2 regions of the Calothrix sp. UHCC 0171 genome follow, and region 2 is predicted to be linked to the other one. Evidence: predicted binding sites of a transcription regulator. Region 2 holds the regulator's gene; the other holds the start of a gene.
The links. The regulator NtcA, encoded in region 2, controls nitrogen genes in cyanobacteria. The targets are predictions, from matches to a motif close to TNTGTANNNNNNNNTACANA.
Positions count from the first base shown of each region.

Region 1: a site for NtcA is predicted at 3,101-3,120, ahead of rpe (ribulose-phosphate 3-epimerase). Genes of this name have one in related genera too.

Region 1 covers NZ_JAYGHN010000008.1:128,132-138,702, forward strand. Annotated here, with positions in the region: gene recA (recombinase RecA) at 121-1,206, shown strand; gene VB733_RS08935 (S8 family serine peptidase) at 1,386-2,972, opposite strand; gene rpe (ribulose-phosphate 3-epimerase) at 3,148-3,855, shown strand; gene VB733_RS08945 (PEP-CTERM sorting domain-containing protein) at 3,999-4,754, opposite strand; gene VB733_RS08950 (glycoside hydrolase) at 5,227-5,919, shown strand; gene menH (2-succinyl-6-hydroxy-2,4-cyclohexadiene-1-carboxylate synthase) at 6,171-7,064, opposite strand; gene VB733_RS08960 (serine hydrolase) at 7,133-8,620, opposite strand; gene VB733_RS08965 (protein kinase domain-containing protein) at 8,701-10,386, opposite strand; gene VB733_RS08970 (metal-sensitive transcriptional regulator) at 10,533-10,571, opposite strand, start outside.
Region 2 covers NZ_JAYGHN010000018.1:111,184-121,754, forward strand. Annotated here, with positions in the region: gene VB733_RS15375 (DUF3084 domain-containing protein) at 1-1,441, opposite strand, end outside; gene ntcA (global nitrogen regulator NtcA) at 1,737-2,408, opposite strand; gene fabI (enoyl-ACP reductase FabI) at 3,224-4,000, shown strand; gene hisB (imidazoleglycerol-phosphate dehydratase HisB) at 4,142-4,771, shown strand; gene VB733_RS15395 (LysE family translocator) at 4,890-5,501, opposite strand; gene nuoF (NADH-quinone oxidoreductase subunit NuoF) at 5,516-7,120, opposite strand; gene VB733_RS15405 (DUF6920 family protein) at 7,714-8,589, opposite strand; gene VB733_RS15410 (phosphoribosyltransferase) at 9,033-9,692, shown strand; gene proB (glutamate 5-kinase) at 9,881-10,571, shown strand, end outside.

The sequences.
Region 1 (10,571 bases), on a different contig from region 2:
TTCTAGTAAAATCTCAGATTCTATACTCCCAGCAAATCAATAACTAATATATTTACAGGTGAGAAAGAGGCAAAAATGGCTGTAAACACCGCAGATGGAAATGGTAAAAAAGAGGCAAAAATGGCTGCAAATACCGCAGATAATAATAATGCTGCCAAGCAAAAAGCCCTTGGTGTCGTACTCAACCAAATTGAGAAGACTTTTGGGAAAGGTACGATTATGCGCTTGGGTGATGCCAGCAGGATGAGGGTAGAAACCATTTCCAGTGGTGCCCTAACTCTGGACTTGGCGTTGGGAGGTGGCTTGCCTAAAGGACGTGTGATTGAGATTTATGGACCAGAGAGTTCTGGTAAAACAACAGTAGCCTTACATGCGGTTGCGGAAGTACAAAAGGAAGGTGGCATTGCAGCTTATGTGGATGCGGAACACGCATTAGACCCTGTATATGCGGGTTGTTTGGGTGTTGATATCGAGAATTTACTGGTTTCTCAACCAGATACTGGGGAAGCAGCCTTAGAAATTGTTGACCAATTGGTACGTTCTGCGGCAGTTGATATTGTCGTGATTGATTCAGTAGCAGCATTAGTCCCCCGTGCGGAAATCGAAGGGGAAATGGGCGATGCACACGTTGGTTTGCAGGCGCGGTTAATGAGCCAAGCTCTACGTAAAATTACTGGTAATATTGGTAAATCTGGATGTACTGTGATTTTTATTAACCAGTTGCGTCAGAAAATCGGTGTCACCTACGGGAATCCAGAAACAACTACTGGTGGTAATGCTTTGAAGTATTATGCGTCGGTTCGTTTAGATATTCGTCGCATTCAAACCTTGAAGAAAGGTACTGAGGAGTTTGGTAACAGAGTTAAAGTCAAAGTTGCCAAAAACAAAGTTGCACCGCCTTTTAGAATCGCCGAATTTGACATTATTTTTGGTAAAGGTATTTCGACTATTGGCTGTTTAGTGGATTTGGCAGAAGAAACAGGTATTTTGAGCCGTAAAGGTGCTTGGTATAGCTACAACGGTGAGAATATCTCTCAAGGGCGTGATAATGCGATTAAATACATGGAAGAAAAGCCTGATTTGATTGAACAAATCAAGAAACTCGTCCGTGAAAAACTGGAAATGGGTGCAGTTGTCTCCGCTAATTCGGTACGCAAGACAGCCGAAGATGAGGAAGAAGAGGAAGACGAAGATTTGGAAGAGTAAAGAACTGTTGAGTAGGGGAGTGGAAAAGGTAAAAAATTATCTTTAGTTTTTATCTTTTAGTTTCCTTTCCCCTTTTCCTCTTCTTTCTCGACAGTACCATTTACCATTCACTAGTAATGATGCTTTTGTTGCTGTGCTGAGAGCGGAGAAGAATTATCAAACTAATAATTTTCTTGGTTCTAGTTGACTGGAACAGTCCACCAAGCTAGTGCATATGCTTGCTTAGGTTCGTTGACTTGTTGCTTGTATTGGACACGGATTTTATATGCACCAGCTACGGGAACGGGACAAAAAACATGTTCGACGCTATCAACTTCACTAATCGAAGCACAATTAGCAACGGTAGAACCATTTTCTTGAACTAAGTATAAATCAAGATTATTTAAACCGCGATCGCGAAAATTTTCCCCTTCTTCATACATCTGATTATTATTTTTATCTTCGAGTTCGACTAATCTATCCCAAGTTAATGTCACCGCCACAAAGCTATTTGCTTTTAATGGTTTTGCTAATACATAATCAACAAATGCATTAGCGGCAACGGTGTTATAGTCCCAACCTAAAGCCGCTACAGGTTGATTGGGTTGCCATTGCCCAGCGCTAAATTGTTGTAAAGCCCGCGACGCATTCAAATGTCCCGCACCCATTTGGGCATGAAGGGGAATTTTCGGGTTTTGATAGGCATCAGATGCTAACCAGTCTAAATTTTGCTTGTCAATAATTGTCCGTGTCATGCCTAACCGCAAACCGTCACCCTTATCTTTCAACTTATCAGTCGAGTTCAACAAAACAGCCTTCATGACTTCATGGCGACGAGAAGCATGACTCCAGTTATTTTTTTTGTTTTTTAATTCTCGATCACCAAATTCTTGTAACAAAGCAACCGTTCCAGTTAAATGTGGTGCTGCAAAACTAGTACCCGTAACTTTATTTACCTTACCATCAGGATTCAACATTCTGATATTACTACCAGGAGAGAGAATATTCACTGAACGACGCGCACCGAGGTTAATTTCTTTACCTGCCAATCGGGCTGCGGCACCTTCATTGGCAGCAGCTAAGTTAGAAACATCAACTTTGTTAAAAACTTGTTCACGACGGGAAGAAAACGCCACATTCATCGCATTGTAATTATCAGTGGGAATAGGAATACCACCCTTACCTTGATTACCTGCGATCGCATATAAAACATCATGTACCCGACTTGACCAATCAACACACATTGTTAACAAGGCATTCCCATCTAACACCGCATCCGGTCGGGGATCACGGTTCAAAGGTTCGCCAAAGCTAAAATTTATCGCCCGCACATCTCCACCGTTTTGCGTGGCAATATGCTGCGCGGTTAAACATTCTTCTGGTTGTCCTTGACTTTTAGTCGCACCTACCGCCGCAGAATACAAACGTGCATTCGGTGCCACTCCGGGGAATGCTTTATCTTTACTCACCATCACACCCGCAACATTATGTGCATGTGGATCAACACCACTATTTGACTTTGCCGGAGTATTTCGCAAGAAGACTGCCACCAAAGACAATGCATGGTTATTAGAAACAGCTTTATCAACCCCAAATTTCCCTGGTCTGCCAATTTCTACCTGACCAATTGCAATTTTTCGTCCAGTCAAGTTGTAAGGAGGTTTGTGCAACTTCAGAGCATCAATACCCAAACTATCAATTGAACTGCTAAAAGTTAAAGCCAGCACCGGAGTAGTCAAACAAGCAGCACTCAAGCCAAAAATAATCCAAGTTTGTTTTTTTGTCATTTTGTCAATAGGTTATTGGTAGTTATTAATCATTAGTTTTAGGTATTAAGAATTTAGAATAACTCTTTCCCCTTTTCCCTTTCCCCTTTCCCATGTAGGATGGAATTAGGATGAGATTTTCTCATAGTTTTGTTACAATGCATACAGAATTAAACCGCGTCTAGACCCACCAGCCATGACCTACACTCAATCAAAGAAACCCATTGTCATTTCTCCATCAATTTTATCGGCTAACTTTAGCCGTTTAGGAGAAGAAGTTCGTGCCGTTGACGAAGCTGGTGCTGACTGGATTCACGTCGATGTAATGGACGGTCGCTTTGTTCCTAATATAACCATTGGTCCTTTGGTAGTAGATGCAATTCGTCCAGTGACGAAAAAGCCACTAGATGTCCACTTAATGATTGTGGAACCAGAAAAATACGTTGCAGATTTTGCCAAGGCTGGTGCTGATATTATCTCAGTCCATTGTGAGCATAATGCTTCACCCCACTTACACCGCACACTTGGGTTAATTAAAGAGCTTGGGAAACAAGCAGGTGTTGTACTCAATCCTTCCACACCTTTGACTTTGATTGAGCATGTTCTCGACCTTTGTGATTTAGTTTTGATTATGAGCGTTAACCCTGGTTTTGGGGGACAAAGCTTTATTCCCACGATGGTGCCAAAAATTCAAAAGTTGCGTCAAATGTGTGATGAACGGGGTTTAGACCCTTGGATTGAGGTTGATGGTGGTTTAAAGGCAAATAATACTTGGCAAGTATTAGAAGCTGGCGCAAATGCGATTGTAGCGGGTTCTGCGGTTTATAATGCACCCGACTATGCTGAAGCAATTAATGCAATTCGTAATAGTAAGCGTCCTGCGCCTGAGTTGGCTAAAGTTTAATGACATAGTTTCAGAATCAGGCTAATGAGTGAGTCGCGACTATACAATCATGCGATCGCATTCATTAGTCTTTCTAATTTTGATTCCAACCAGTAGAATTTTTTTTGCATAAATAATAATCAAAATTAAACACCACTTAGATATTAATCGCTATCTTTTTCATGTTTTTTCATCTGACGACGGAGTATTGTACCCGCAACAATTACAGTGCCCAAAATCATTGATGGTTCGGGAATTGAGCGACTATCACCATGGGATTTCGTCATTAATACAAATGCACGTTCCACTGGTTCACTATATTCTCTCGACCAATTATGAGTATCTCCTTCATAAGCGCTGATGCCAGGAAGCCCAAAACCGCCGCTTGTAGTCTCCCAATAAATCCCATCTAGCTCAAAATTTGAGGATAAATGTAAACCTAACCAATATTTATTATTTGCAAGTAAATTAACCGGAGTTGCTAAATCAAAAGTATAAGCAAACTCATTGTAATAACCATATAAAGCCCGACCTGTAGATTTTTTGAAAATATCAACACCATAACCAGAAATAAAAGGTTGAGTATCTGGTGTGCCATCGCGATCGTAAAATAATGAATATTCAATAGTTCCATCCCAAATAGATTCGGGTGATTCTACTGTCCAAAATTTAATACTATTTAAAATAGTATTTTCCTTAATGACAAAATCTTCCGCTTGTATCCATACAGTGGCTTCTCTCCCAGAGATTAAATCAGGAGAACCATTATTAAAAATTTCTTTGTCTTGAACTGGTTGTGAAGAACTTACAGAAGTAGCTTGCATTGCATTTACCACTCTGGGATAAACAACTTCCACCACAGTAAATAATATTCCCAAGCTAATTGGGAGTAAAAAACGTAAGCTAGTAAACAAAGTCATAAACTTTCTCAATAAATAGTAAATTTTGTAACTATTACTTTCTTGCACTCTGACGAGAATGCCCTTTAATACATACGTTAATTACTCAAACTGACAGTAAAATTACGCAATATAATAGTTACATATAAGTAATTCATAATTCTGTTTTTCCTCTAATAAACTTCTTTTAATTATGTAAAATCACTTATCTTAATGTCAGAAAAATAGAACTAGTGAAGTTACTGTAATTGTCGCAGCAAGAAGCATTTAATACCGTGCCCAATACTGGTATAGATTGTTAATGCGTAAATTAAATGAGTATATAATCACACTCCAATTTATTAAAAACACTGATATTCATTTAATGGAATTTGAGTAGTAGAAATTGTTGCTATTAGTTAGGATGAAACTTGAGCAAGAATCTCTTGGTATCTCTTAGTTGTCGCTTTGCGAAAACTGAAGAGTATCAAGTTTTTGATGGTTAGAGTGTTAGATATTAAGGAGCCGGACTCTGAAAAAGCTTGAAACAAAAGGGGTTGAAAAACTCATTGCGCCGCTAATCGCTCTACTTGGGTTTGTGTGCTTAATCCAGTGGCTAATAACAGGTGATTTGCGATGGTCTCAAACTAGGGAACCCATATATAGTCAAAAACAACCACCTTTGGTGATGAAAGGGGGAGACCCTTATGTACGTGCATTGATGCGAACTATTTCCGCCAGCGAAGCCAATACTAACCGTCCCTATTCGGTTTTATATGGTGGAAAACATGTCAATGATTTGAGTCGCCATCCTGAAGTTTGCGTCACTATTGTTAATGGTCCAAATAAAGGAAATTGTTCAACGGCAGCTGGAAGATATCAAGTTATTAATACGACTTGGAAGCAGATTGCGTCTCGCTATCACCCCAAACCCTCACAATTTATGCTGTGGTCTTCTTATAGCTTTGAGGCTGAGTATCAAGATGTCGTAGTTTATCGGTGGTTGAGTGACTCGCAAGTTTGGGGAACTGATATTACTCAATTACTGCGTCAAGGTAAGTTAAATAATGTTTTAAAGTTACTTTCTCCGACTTGGACAAGTTTGGGATACGGAATTGAAACTAATTCGATGAGTCGTTATCTACCAAGTATTTATCAGAAAATGTTGCAAGATGAGTTGAAAGCGACAAATAAGGTTAATAGTTAATGAGAAAGTCGATGGGGAGACGCGGAGATGACGAGAAGAATTGATGATAACTGATTAGTTGCAGTTAATATGAGACCATTTATAACATAAATATTAAAGATAGCCACGCAAGGGGAAACCCGGTTTCTCATCGAAAAGTCAGATGATGCTCGATACTTAAATCCAAGAAACCGGGTTTCTTTGGTCTTAAGCTTTGCTTTATATATAACCTCGATCAGGGATATAAATTAGGTTTAATAAAGTCAATGAATTTAAACGAAGGAAATAATAGCTTGCATAAATTCGTCTGTATTTTCTAAATGAGTATTATGGGCTGCCTTGGGAATGATTGTGAGTTGGCAAAATCTACAAATATTCTGCATCTTTTGGTTAATACCTATAAATTTTGGATCGTCTTCACCAGCTAATAAAAGTGTAGGTATTTGATTTTGTCTCAGCTTTTCCCAAAGTGAAGGCTGACATCCGGTTCCCATGAAGCGTAAAGATTTTGCTAATTCTTGAGGATTGTTTCGTAGACGGTTACTGATTAATTGCTCAAATCCAGGATGGTTTTTGATGTTTCCAAAAATTGCTTGACTGTACCAGGTGACTAAAAAATTGGTAAAATCTTCCTGTGTATTGATTCGTTCTAATTTTCTGGCAATTCCAGTATCTTTTTTGATTCTTTCGTTTCTTTCCATTTGACTTTCTAATCCAGGAGAAGCTGATTCCAAAATAAGTTTAGAAAATCTTTCAGGATAATATATGGCAAGATATAAAGCTAATCTTCCACCCATTGAATAGCCGAATAAGCCACATTTATTTATGTGTAATTCATCCAATAAATTGATGATTCCTGCTGCTATATTCGACATATTATAATATTCTTCACCACCTAAAACTTGAGTCTTACCATGTCCCGGTATATCTATTGTCAGGTAGGAATAATCTTGATTTAGCGACGCAATAATAGGGTTGAATTCGTGGCGATCGCCCAAAAACCCATGTAAAAATAAAATTAATTTTTGGTCTTTTTTTTTATTTAAATGGTAACTAAATGCATGTTTATTTAATCGCATCTGAGAATAATCAAGATAAAATCGAGACGATATCTGAAATTTAGATTTATATGCGATCGCAAATGTGATGATTTCATTACGCTTCATGATTTATTATAGCGATCGCACACTCTACAAATCTACAACTTAAGAATTAAGTTAGGCTTAGGCTCAATTTATTGTTTAGTCATTTTTTGAAACACTGCATATGACAACTTAGGGAAAATATCCCGACTTTTTGCATAACCTGAATCATCTCCAAATACTGCAATTACATATTTAGCCTTACCATCATGTGTCTCTATATAAGCAACTTCTCCTCTTGAATTTGTCGTCCAACCTGCCTTAGAAATAAACCTAACTTTATTTGCAGGTAAATACTCACCAAGAAAATTCTTAACTGGGTGAAACTCTTCAGGATTTAATGGCTGCTTTTGCCAAAGTTGTAAATCTCTGGCTAACAAAGTCTTCATTACCTTACTAGATTCGGGTGAAACTGCTTGTTCGCTAGCTATTTCATACATCAATCTACTAGCAGCAAATGATGTTAGTTTATTACGTATCGGTTTCTTAGGATTATCGCCACGAATTTGTAAATCACTTCCTTGAGGTTCGGAAATATTTTTACTGTAATGATGTGGTATGGGAAAAGTTTTTTGGTTGATATTAATATTTTTATATCCTGCTTTAGTGAAAAAAGTATTTAATGAATCTCGTTTGGCTTTCCAATCTTGATATTCTATTTTTGCTAATTTTTCTCGTGTTGGTGCATTTGTAATGCGGTCAATAATTTTACTTGTAGCATCATTATCTGATTGAGTAATCATTTGATCGATCTCTGAATTTATGGCTGAATCTGGAACAATAGAACCGCTTTGAATTTTAGCTTGTAAAATAACTAACCAAAATAATTTAGCGACACTAGCAGGAAAGCGAGGAGTTTCTTGTTGATAACCAGCAATTGTATTTTGATTTAAATCGATGAGTGTAATTGATAAATTTTCAGTTGAAAGATTATAAGATTTTACTAGTTGAACTAAATCATCAACAATTACTTGTAATTTTGAATTTTTTTGAAGTGGAGGTTCAACAAGATTATAGATAAAGTCTGAATTAATAGTTGGTAATACAGCTATAGGTTGGGAAAATAGGGGGGGATGTGCTGAAATTTCTACCGGAGTATTTGTAACTTTTAATCCTGAATTGGGAGATACTTGTGGTGGAGGTGGTGATATTTTAATTGATCTAGTTTGGGCAAAAATATTATTTATTTTTGATGATTTAGAAGATTTTTTATATGTCATTAAATGACTAACAGTAAATATACCAACTATCAGAATGACAACTAAAGTAACTAATCCATAAAAGTGTAGATGTTGTAGTTTATTTTTCTGTTTAGGAATTTTCTTTTGGTTAGTTATAATTCTGGGTTCTAAATAATTTGTTCGAGATTTTTTTTGTTTTGTTGGACTAACACCTACAGATAACTGTGAATTTTGAATTATCTCTTGTTCTGATTCCTGATTTTGAAATTGTTTTTTCAAAGCTAAGTTCTGTTGTTGTAAATTAGCTATAACTTGATTTGCTTGTGTTAATCTACGTTCAAGCTCTGCAAGCTTTTGGTCACGACTATCTGATGATTGTTGTTGCGATCGCTGGTCCACTGTTTTATCCTTGCTAGCAGTAAGTAAAATATTAAAAAGCAAAACTTAAATTGGTGTGCAATATCTACTTAAAACCGAATTTAATTCAGAGTTTTGTAGTCAGATATTTTCACCAATCCATTTTCATATACCAAAGAATAACGTACTCTTGAAGTTTTAAATGCTGTATTATCTCGGTCAATTTTGCCATTTTTATATAGTGTTCTCTCTTCAGTTACATCAACTTCAATGGTGGCATTATCACCACTAGCAGAGAAATTTCTAATTTGTTCTATTTTCTGCACTCCATAGCTGTAATAAGCATTATTCCTAATCAACCAATCAACTGAACTCAGGCAGTTATCTTCGTGAATTCCCTGCGCTATACAAGCGTCAGGATTATCTGTTTTTCGGATATTATCTCGGAACGCTTTTCCTGTTAGTAATTGCACTCCTAATTCTGCATGATGTTCAGAACCAAATATATCTCTTTTTGCTGTTAACCAATTTCTGATTGTTTGTTCTGCGGAATTTTGAGAAATACTAGCCGGGTTAGAGGTAGTAGGGGTAATAGGATTGGCTGCTCTTTGAGGGGGAATACTTGTAACGGGGGGAACAGGTGGCGGTGGTGAAGTAATTATCGGAGTAGTGGGGGTTTGCGATGCAGTTGGTGTGAGATTGGGGTTGGGAGGATTAGGATTTATCTCAAGAGAATTACGAGCAAGTAATTGCATTACCCATAATCCTGAAACAACGAAAATTCCAATGACACCACCAATAATAATTGCTTGTTGCCAAGTACCTAAACCTCTGGGCTGTAATCCTTGATGTGCTTCTGCGGTTGGTGCATATTGGGGGGTTGGTGGAGAAATTAGAGTTGGAGTCTGAACCTGCGGTGGTGGTGAAGATGGAACAGTCGGCGCTGCGACTGGATATATTGGCGCAGTAGGTGGTGGAGGTGTTTGCGGTGCTTGTAATGCCGATAGCATTTCCCGTGCATTCCAATAGCGATCGCGTCCAATTGGCTGTATACTTTTATCTAAAATTCCGGCAAATGTGGGTGTCACTCCCAAGGCGAAATTCCGCCATACGATTTCACCTGTTACCGGATTTGTTGTAAATTCCTGGGGGATTTTACCTGTTAGCAAATAAATTGCAGTTAGCCCCAAACTATATATATCACTAGCAAATACTGGTCTACCTACCGACTGTTCCATCGGCATAAAACCAGGTGTTCCAATCACAATTGATTGTGCAGAATTGCCAGAAGCTGTAACCGTTGTTCCCATCGTCTCTTTGACAGCACCAAAATCAATTAGAACTGGTTTCCGGTCACTATTACGAATTAAAATATTATCTGGCTTAATATCCCGATGTACTATGCCCTTACTGTGGACATAATCTAGCACTGGCAAAATATTGATTAAAATTTCTTTTACACTACTTTCACTCAACAAACCCTGTTGCAATATTTGCGTGAGAGTTTGCCCCTCAATATATTCTTGTACTAAATAAAATTCCCCATTTTCAACAAAATAAGCATATAAAGTCGGGATTTGATTGCAGCCATTCCCCAACTCTTCTAAAATTGCAGCTTCTCGCCGAAAGCGTTCTTGTACCAACTGGTAAACTTGAGGATTGTTCGCCACTGGTTTAAGTTGCTTGATGACACACCTTCTACCCGATGGCATTTGCGTATCTTCAGCCAAAAAAGTTTCCCCAAATCCACCATCACCAAGTACACGCAAAACGCGATAGCGATTGTTCAACAGTGTTGGCGTTAGCATACTTAATTACCCGGAGATTCTATTTTTTACTAATACAATGCTCCCCAGGGTAATTCATGATACTTAGTAAATTATTTACATTTTTGTATTGAAACATCATGAATATTTGTAAATAATACTGACTTTATTGTTTTTGATTTTATTTTCTAAGGCAAAAATCTATCTAAAGCTGCCTTCAGTTGTTC
Region 2 (10,571 bases):
ATGGTCCAGCTGTAAATGTATCCTCTGCGGCGATCGCTTTTATTTCTACAGGCTGTCCGTACTGCTGCAATTGGGACAAAAACCTGAGAAATGTACTATCAATTTGAATATCATCTAAAATACCTGCATTGCGGGCGCGAAATTGGGAAGCAGAAATTAATAAATCGAGCCTTTGTCGCAACTGAGATACAGTCATTGTCTTTGAGTCTGCATTGGTTGCAGCTAAAATTTCACCACTCTTAAATACAATTTGATTTACAGAAGCATCTGTAAAAAATTCAATGGGTTTTTCTCCACGTACGTAATTTCCCGCAGAAAAGACACGGACGACGTACTGACGACCATCGCTAATTTGTTTACTGAGTTGCAGAATCCGTTCTGGAGAGACTTGCAAAATTTGGAAATCCGGGGGTAGATTGCTACCTGGTTCAGTTAATCGGGCGACTGCATTCAAATTAGCTTCTTTGAGCAATTGCACTGCCGCTTGACGCGCTCCTTCTGGTTTTTGAACACTCACCACTGCCGAGGCAATCAACTGTCCCCTTACTAATGCCAATTTCCCTAAACGCAGGTCACGGAAAGATTGGTAGTATTTTTCTAGCCGGGTAACTTCTTGTTCGAGGTAGCCTTGTTGGGTTTCAAGTTCCTTCAAACGTGATTCGCGCTGGGCAATGATTTGTTCGCGTGCGGTAATTTCAACATTACGCTTTTGAATCAATTCATCGAGCTGGGTAATTTTACGATCGCGAGATTCAATGGCATCTTGACGCTTTTGCAATTCGCGATCGCGTTTCTGAATGGCGTTTTTGGCTTCGTCGATGGTTGCCTTAGCCACATTAAAAAGTCGCTGACTTTCTGCTTTTTGCAGTGCTATCTCCTGTTGCAGCTTGTTACGTTCGTCGTAGACGCTCTGCAACTGAGATATGGCTTGTTGGTACTGGGCAACAACTTGCCCAAGTCGCGACTGTGTCCCCCGCAGTTGATTTTGGGTTTTCGCTTGTAGATCAATTGTGCGGTTGAGGGCAGTTTGGGTTTCTTTTTGCTTTTTGTTGACATCTTGGAGGTTTTTGTTAGTTTCCTCCAAGCGCTTTTGGGCTTCGGCTTGTTGAGTTTTGGCTTCGTTGAGTTCCCCCGTCACCAGATTGATTTGATTTTCGGCTCCTTTGAGTTGTTCGCGCTTGCGACGTAAATCCTTTTGGATATTTTCCAACTCAAATACACCTTTTCGTAATCCATCATCGGCGAGAAACAAAATACCTAACGTTGATGCCGAAATCCCAATACCCGTCAAAATTGTGATGACAACTGCCGTATTTTTGGGACGCAGGTTAAAAAGTGAGAGTCGCTTTTTGCCAACCCGTGTGCCGATGCGATCGCCTACGGTGGCAATAAAGCCTCCCAAAATCAGAATTGCTGTAATCAGGATGTACGCGGTGGTCATCGTTGCCTACCGAAACGTTTCCAGATACAGCCTAATACTTCTAAACCAGTTGTGTGGGGGATTAGAGATGGGCAATATCCGAATGTACTCAATTTAGAGATTTACCTCCAGTGTTGATGGGATTTATATAAAGCAAATCAGATGGGATTTGGCTAACTAATGCTAGCTTATAGCCGCCTGACAATTGAATACAAACATTTACCACCTCAATTCCCCCGGCTAATTCTCCACAAACTGGCTTAAGTTGATTGGCTTAAGTTAATTGGTTTAAGTTAATTAGCTTAAGTTGATTGGCTTAAGTAAATTGGCGACTTAAGGTGACAGGCTTGTGGACAGTGATTTTTTTCTTGTGGATTGAAATCATCTTCTTTTCGCGCAAGTCACCCAACAAGCGAGTCACGGTGACACGAGTTGAACCAATAGCCTCAGCGATGGCTTGATGCGATAGTTTCAAATCAATGGTGATGCCATCCGCACAAGGAACGCCAAAATCGCGGCAAAGAATTAATAAAAAGCTTACTAACCTTGAACCCATATCGCGGTGAGCTAGCGTTTCAATCATCATCTCTGTTTGTAATATCCGCGAAGAAAGACCCCGCAGCATCAACATCGACAATTCTGGATTTTCCTTTAGCGCTTGCTCGACTTGTTCAATGGGTGCAGACAGCAACTCCACAGGGGTAAATGCAACCGCGTGGTAAAACCTGTCCGACTTATTTCCTGTTAATAAGGATAAAACGCCAAATACACTATTTTCCCGTAGTAGTGCCACCGTTATTTCTTCTCCCGCTTCGTACACCCTGGAGAGCTTTACTGCGCCTTTGAGAAGAAAATAAACTCTTTCAGCAGGATCGCCGGGAAAAAAGATGGTCTTATTACGTTCAAACGTTTCCACGACAGGTGGAAACGCTCCGGTCGCCATCTGACGAAAAACATTTGCTAGGGCTTTATCTTGTGTCACGATCATCTCCCTTCCCCTACCCAATGCCAGAAAATTAAAACAGATTACCTAAGAATACACTTGAAAAATCAATATTACATTGTCAACCTTTTTGTACTTTCCTATACTCAACCTCGCTATATCAAGCTTTACAAAGTTTATTTGTTCACCATGATACATAATTTTTGATCTTTATCGCTACTACTTTTTGATATCTATTTACAAAAACTCTTATGCGAAGCTTTTATTAAGAAAAAACCCCGATCGCCAAAAAATATCTTAAGAAATAAGTAGTTTTTGAATTGGTCATTAGGTATTGGTGATTCGGTCTCAATAATTTGTTGTTTGTGGGGTAAAAAAGACACATCAGAAAAAATCAGTGACAAGTCCAATCCAAATAATAAAAAACTATACCTTTTATCAGGGTAATTAGGACAAGCTTAAATACTTAGATACTGATTAGTTTAGAGTTTACAAAAGCTGAATCCTGACTGCGATTCTGCTGAAAAGACTTTTACTTATCTGCTATTGAGTTTATTGCTAGGTCAGAGAAATGCTTTATGAGCAAGGCTAAATACTCAGTGTTCAAGGGAAAAGTCAGTTACTCTCTTGTAACTCCAAGAATTTTTGATCCCCATATATTAAGATAATGCCTAATTTATCTATAATTACCGATTGGCGCTGGCTTGAGAATCAGATTAGGTAGAAAAATTAGGAATGAAATAAAGACAAACTATACCTCAGATTCGAGTATGCTCTAAGGAATGCGTTCGTTTTTAGCGTCGTATCTCCAAGGTGAGAACACCTATGCGTAACGTGGCTTTGTTGCTTGAAGAATACATATGCTAGACCTAACTGGAAAAAATGCCCTTGTTACAGGGATTGCCAACAACCGCTCGATCGCTTGGGGAATTGCCCAACAATTACATCAAGCCGGAGCAAATTTAGGAATTACTTACCTTCCCGACGACAAAGGCAAAATGGAGAAAAAAGTTGCTGAACTCGTTGCACCTCTAAACCCTAGTTTATTTCTTCCTTGTAATGTCCAAGACGAAGAGCAAATTCAATCAACGTTTGCCACAATTAGTGAAAAATGGGAGAAGCTAGATATACTGATTCACTGCCTAGCTTTTGCTAGTAAAGATGACTTGAGTGGCGATTTTAGTCAAACATCGCGATCGGGTTTTCGTACAGCACTAGAAATTAGTACATATTCCCTCATCCAGTTAGCGGGCGCAGCCAAACCATTAATGACTGCCGGTGGAAGTATTGTCACCCTCAGCTATCTGGGTGGTGTACGTGCCATCCCCAATTATAATGTGATGGGTGTTGCTAAAGCTGGACTCGAATGTAGTGTTCGCTATCTTGCTTCGGAACTCGGACAAAATAATATCCGCGTCAATGCTATCTCAGCTGGTCCCATCCGTACCTTAGCGTCGAGTGCTGTCGGTGGGATTTTAGACATGATTCACCATGTTGAACAAGTGGCTCCTCTACGTCGCACCGTTACCCAAACCGAAGTTGGTAACACCGCAGCATTTTTGTGCAGCGACTTATCTAGCGGTATTACTGGACAAGTGCTGTATGTTGATGCTGGATATGAAATCATGGGAATGTAATCAAAATTTTGGGGAAAGGGGAGATATAGAAATATAAAAATTATAGAAATATAAAGATATAACCTGGCGAACGTAGGAAAAATATCTGATTTTCCTCTTCTCACCTCTTCTACTCCCCCACCTCCCACTTGCCAATTAATTATGCAAAGCCTTTCTTCTCATCCCCAAACATCTAGTTTTCCCACACGTATGGCATCGGTAAGTCGTACGACTGGAGAAACTGACGTACAAGTGACCATTAATTTGGACGGAAGCGGAGTTTGTCATGCAGCTACTGGTATCCCCTTTCTCGACCATATGCTGCACCAAATTTCTTCCCACGGGTTAATTGATTTGGATGTCCGCGCCACTGGTGATTTACATATCGATGACCATCACACGAATGAAGATGTCGGTATTACTTTAGGACAAGCACTCTACAAAGCATTGGGCGACAAAAAAGGGATTGTTCGTTTTGGTAACTTTCTCGCACCCCTGGATGAAGCTTTGGTTCAAGTAGCTTTGGATTTTTCTGGTCGTCCGCACTTGAGTTATGGTCTTAATATTCCCACGCAGCGAGTTGGTACATATGATACTCAGTTGGTGCGAGAGTTTTTTGTGGCTCTTGTGAATCATAGCCAAATGACATTACATATCCGGCAACTAGATGGTATTAATTCTCACCACATTATTGAAGCCACATTTAAGGCTTTTGCACGGGCAACTCAAATGGCGATCGCAATTGATCCTCGACGAGTTGGGGTAATTCCTAGCTCTAAAGGTGTTTTGTAAATTTGAATAGGGAGGAAAAACTGGGATAATGACTTTCTAGCAGCCCGAATGTCATTATCCCTCCTCTCATTTCAAAACCCAATTTTCTTGGTGGAGTTTTTCAGCAGACCCTACTTAATTAAGCTTTGATCAACAAAAATAATCCAACCGTAATCATGACACAAGCAGCGACAGTGTTTATTTTTTTGGTGATTTGAGAACTAATCAGTAATCTGGCTCTATCTGCCATAAAGGCATAAGCAAGTTTGACACCACCGACGGCTACTATTGTAATTGCAATAATGATGATGGTATCAAAAAAAGATATTTTAGCAATATCAATAAAAGCAGGGAAAAAACCAAGGTAAAATAAGGTCGCTTTTTGATCCCCAATTGTAATCAAAAGCCCTGCCAGAAAACTTGATACTAAAGAGGATTTCACAAGTTCCTCTATCTCTATATTCCTGGGTTTTGAGCGAAATAGTCCCATTCCCAGCAAAATTAAATAAATCCCACCCAGGTATTTGCTCAGGACAAATAGACTTCCCATTGTTTCAGCTAGAAATGATAAGCCCCAAATGGCTATGATGATGAAAAAAATGTCACCAACTAATATGCCTATGGTTGTGAAAACACCATGAATAAATCCAGATGTTGCTGATCTGGTGGAGACAGTCAAGACACTGACACTAGGAATAGCAGCCAGAATTAGCATGGCAATAAATAATGCAACCATGCTGTTAAATGTCATACTTTTTTGCCCTTTTACGAACGGAGCAATGCCAAATACTCATCCCGAAAATATCGCAAAGTGCTAAACACCGGATTGGGTGCAGATTGTCCCAAACCACACAAACTCGTATACTTCACCATGTCAGATAATTCTTCTAGCAAGTCCAAATCAGGCATTGACGCTTGTCCTTCCCGAATCTTGCTCAACAATTGATACAATTGTACCGTTCCCACTCGACAGGGAATACATTTCCCGCAGGATTCATCCATGCAAAATTCCATAAAAAATTTGGCAATATCCACCATATTGATAGTTTCATCCATGACAATCATGCCACCGGAACCCATCATGGAACCAAGTTCAGTCAAGGATTCATAATCTACGGGAGTATCAAAGGCTGATGCCGGAATACATCCCCCAGAAGCTCCACCCGTTTGCACTGCTTTCGCTGTCCCATTGGCTACACCTCCCCCCATTTCCTCGACAATTTGCCGCAAGGTAGTTCCCATGGGCACTTCAATTAAGCCCATGTTGCGAATATTACCTGTCAAAGAAAATACTTTTGTGCCTTTACTTTTTTCCGTACCAATACTGGCAAAAACATCCGCTCCATTACGAATAATCCAAGGCACATTAGCAAAGGTTTCGACATTATTAATTAAAGTTGGAAATCCCCACAAACCACTCTCCGCCGGATAGGGAGGTCGGGGACGAGGTGTGCCCCGTTTACCTTCAATCGATGCCATTAAAGATGTTTCTTCGCCGCAAACATAAGCCCCTGCACCAACACGAATATCAATTCTGAAATCAAAGGGTGAGTCAAAAATGTGACTACCTAATAAACCAAGTTGTTGGGCTTGGCTAATGGCAATTTGCAAACGCTGGGTTGCTAAGGGATATTCGGCGCGGATGTAAATATAACCTTGGCTAGCACCGATCGCATAGGCGGCAATTATCATTCCTTCGATGACGCGGTGGGGATCACTTTCCAGTACGCTCCTGTCCATGAATGCGCCGGGATCACCTTCATCGGCGTTGCAAATGACAAATTTCCGTTCCCCTTTAGCCTTGGCAACGGTAGCCCATTTGACTCCTGTCGGATAACCAGCACCACCCCGTCCCCGCAACCCACTACGGGTGATTGTATCTACGACTGCACTGGGATTCATTTCCCGTAGTACCTGGAAAAGCCCTTGATAACCACCTGCGGCAATATAGGCTTGAATTCGCTCTGGATTGATTTTGCCAGTATTTTCTAGGGCGATCGCAAATTGTTTGGTAAAAAATGGATGTGTTAAATCACCACGTTGGACTGTTGTCTCTCCCCCCTGAAGTGCTGTAATAATTGATGCTGCATTATCGGGGGCAACTTTCTCATAAAGCTGACTGGGATTTTCTGGATTTGATGGTGTATCAACTCGTACTAATGGAGCTTGACAACACAAACCCATGCAACCAACTCCAGATACTTGGACTTCATTTTCCAAACCAGAGCCTGTGACAGCTGCTTCAAGTTGCTGTTGCACTGCTTGGGAGTTCACAGAGATACAACCAGCCGCAATACAGCAGCGAATTTGAATGGGTTTATCAGATTGGCGTTCCTGTTCCGCAATTTCCATTAATTCGATTAAATCCATTTGCAAAAGCCTTCCATGCTGAGATTGCTGGGGTTATTTTTCTGAGATTAAGGAAAAATATTGAGGATATTGTGAGGGAATCAAACTTTAGAAATACTACAAATCCTCCAACACCTGATAATATGTAGTTCGCCTAAATATCTATCATCAAAATTGATGTGGGGATGGGTAAATCGAGGAGATATGCAAATTTTTTAAATCTAAACACAACAACACCCAAGCTACGACTTGCCTAGTTATTTCCTCTCATTGATTTTGCCACGTAGGGATGAACTAATAGCATTAATTTCACACTCGCAGTGAAAGATAATATTTAGTTGCATTGCCCCCTCTGGACTACACTCATGAGGAAATGTAAGCTTTCGAGTTGGGTGTTGTTGTCAGTTTACGAGACAGATGATGCAACAGTTTTTCTCCTTAATTAGATTTAACTTGTTTTTCTTGACTGTTTTATCTGCCAGGGAAGCTTTTTATTAGCTTCAATTATTAAGTTAGCACTATTTCATCAAGGTGAATTGAGTTAGACAAAAAACTTTACTTTTATTAGTTTTTCAGCAAAATTAAGTTTACTTTTAGTAACAGTTAGCCAATTCCTAATGAAACTCTGCTTGTTCAATAGTACCGTGGAAAAACTCAGCATAGCGATCGCAAAGCGTCTCCTGCGGAGAATCGCTCCCAAACCACCAACCCAAACTTAACTGTGATGGAATTGTAAACCCTGCAAACTCTCGTTCAGCAAGAATTTCCCCACCAAAAGGAATGTAGGTATGCTGTCCATCTTCTGTTTGGTTTCCCCATCGCGGAAATGATATTTTCAGGGGTTTTCCATTAGAGTCAATAACTAGAGTTAAGCTAATAGGCTCATTGTCAATTTGAAAATTTGCTTGGATAGTATTGTCATCAATGGCTTTCCAACTAACATCTTTCCAATTAACAGCTTTTTGGGTATCCTGTGGCGGTAACAAAGCTGAGGGCAACCAGATAAGTTCTCCTGCGAGTCTACCAATAGAAGAACGGACAGTATCGGGATTGCGATCGCTTGCAACAGGTACAATACCCCAGAGAGAGAATTGTACTCTACCTTGAGCATTGGTGTAATAATCAGCACCAAAAAATTTAGATAGACGTTGCCCGATCGCAGCTTTCCAAACAAATCCTCTGGTTGAGAGTATTTCCGATGCTTTCATAGGCAACCATTTATCACCCAATTTAAAATTTCCTGCCATTTTCAACTCCACGGAATTAGCTAAGGGAGTTCCGGGGGTAATTGCGTGTAAAAAGTAGCGTTGTACTGGAGGTGGTAATTCAACAACCATATCCTGAGTGAACTTGGTTATTGTCGGTTCAGTTTCCAAAGAATGCCAAATCCGATTTACTTCACTACGATTTTTCATTTGCAAAATTACTAAGGCAACACAGGCAAGAACAATTAATGTACAAATACCAACGAGAATTTTTACTAACATCATTATTCACTCACCTAATTTCCTATTTCTCGTGAATGCTTGCAGATTTTCTGGCAATCCCAGCACTCACCATCTATAACTTGAGGAATCGCACCTGATTCTGATGGGAAAAATAGCCTTTCTGGACAAATTTAAATGCCAGCACTGTAGAACTTGCATCGTTCTGGGTTAATTAGGATTTGGAACATATACACCTCTATTTTCCAGGGAAATATTTACCCTCAATTTGATTTATAGAGGAATCATTTGAGGAAGTTGTGAGAAATAGAGTACAATTCCCAACTTTTGGTAAAACTCAAGGATATGAAAAAGGATATATTTTCCTCACAAAATCCTCAAGCTATTGTCATAACCTAAATATTGGGGAGATATATCTTGTCATTAATCCTAATTCCCAACATCTGCCAACCAAGCCCTCTCATATCAGTAAATTGGAGGTAAGAGATATGACATTTATATTTAAAAATCGCACTCATGCAGGACAAATGTTAGCGCCAAAACTCGCAAATTACGCTCACAAACCAGAGACAATTGTAATTGGTTTAACCCGTGGAGGTGTTCCCGTTGCATATGAAATTGCCATAGCACTCAATTTGCCACTTGATATTTGTATCGTGAGAAAACTGGGTGTACCGGGCAGCGAAGAACTGGCAATGGGCGCGATCGCATCTGATGGTGTTATGGTTGTAAATGACGATATCATTCGTGAATTTCACATTTCTCAGCCAATCCTCGATGCCGTTATAGCTAGAGAACTGCGCGAATTACAACATCGAGAACGAGTTTATCGCGGCAATCTTCCACCAGTAAACTTGGTAAACAAAACAGTTATTCTTGTAGATGATGGTATTGCTACAGGTTCAACAATCCGTGCTGCGATCGCTATTATCCAACAAGAAAAACCAAAATCAATTATTGTTGCTGTTCCTGTAGCTCCAATTGAGGTTAATCAAGAGTTGCAAACTGAGGTGGATGGGGTTGTATGTGTGATAACTCCAGAACCTTTTTACAATGTGGGCTTGAGGTATGAAGACTTTTCCCAAGTCACCGATGAAGAAGTACATTATTTACTAGAGCGCTCACGTGCGAGATTTGCCGAGGTGTAGGTTGATTCGGAAATATCAATTCAATCAATATCCCCAATTTATCCATCAGTTGGGGATAAGCTGACGTGCAGCTAAACTGTACTAGGTAAGTGGAGAACAAAAATTCACAATTGAAAGTGTTGTTGTCAAACTGCTTCTAGAAGTAGTCTGACTATAATACTCAGCACTTAGCAATTACTACTTCGCCAATGCAGACTATTGTTGTTAAAATCGGAACTTCCAGCCTTACCCAACCAGAAACTGGACTACTAGCATTATCTGCGATCGCAGCATTAGCGGAAACCCTATCCCACCTACGCAGACTGGGAAATCGGATTATTTTAGTTTCATCTGGAGCTGTGGGAGTTGGCTGTGCCAGGTTGGGGTTAACAGAACGTCCAAAAAATATAGCCCTCAAACAAGCGGTTGCAGCAGTCGGGCAAGGGCGGTTAATGCGGGTTTACGACGATTTATTTACAACCCTACAACAACCCATCGCCCAAGTATTGTTGACTCGTAGTGACTTGGTACAGCGCAGCCACTATTTGAATGTTTACAATACCTTTCGGGAATTACTTGAACTGGGTGTCATCCCGATTGTCAACGAAAATGATACTGTTGCCGTCGAGGAACTCAAATTTGGCGATAACGACACACTTTCAGCATTAGTTGCCAGTTTAGTCGAGGCTAATTGGTTATTTCTTATGACCGATGTAGACCGATTGTACTCCGCAGACCCACGTTCTGTTCCCGATGCCAAACCCATCACCCTAGTCAGTAGCATCAAGGAACTTGCAGAAATGCAAGTACAAACAGGTTCCCAGGGTTCGCAGTGGGGAACTGGGGGAATGATGACAAAAATATCTGCCGCTCGCATTGCTGTGGCTGCTGGAGTTCGCA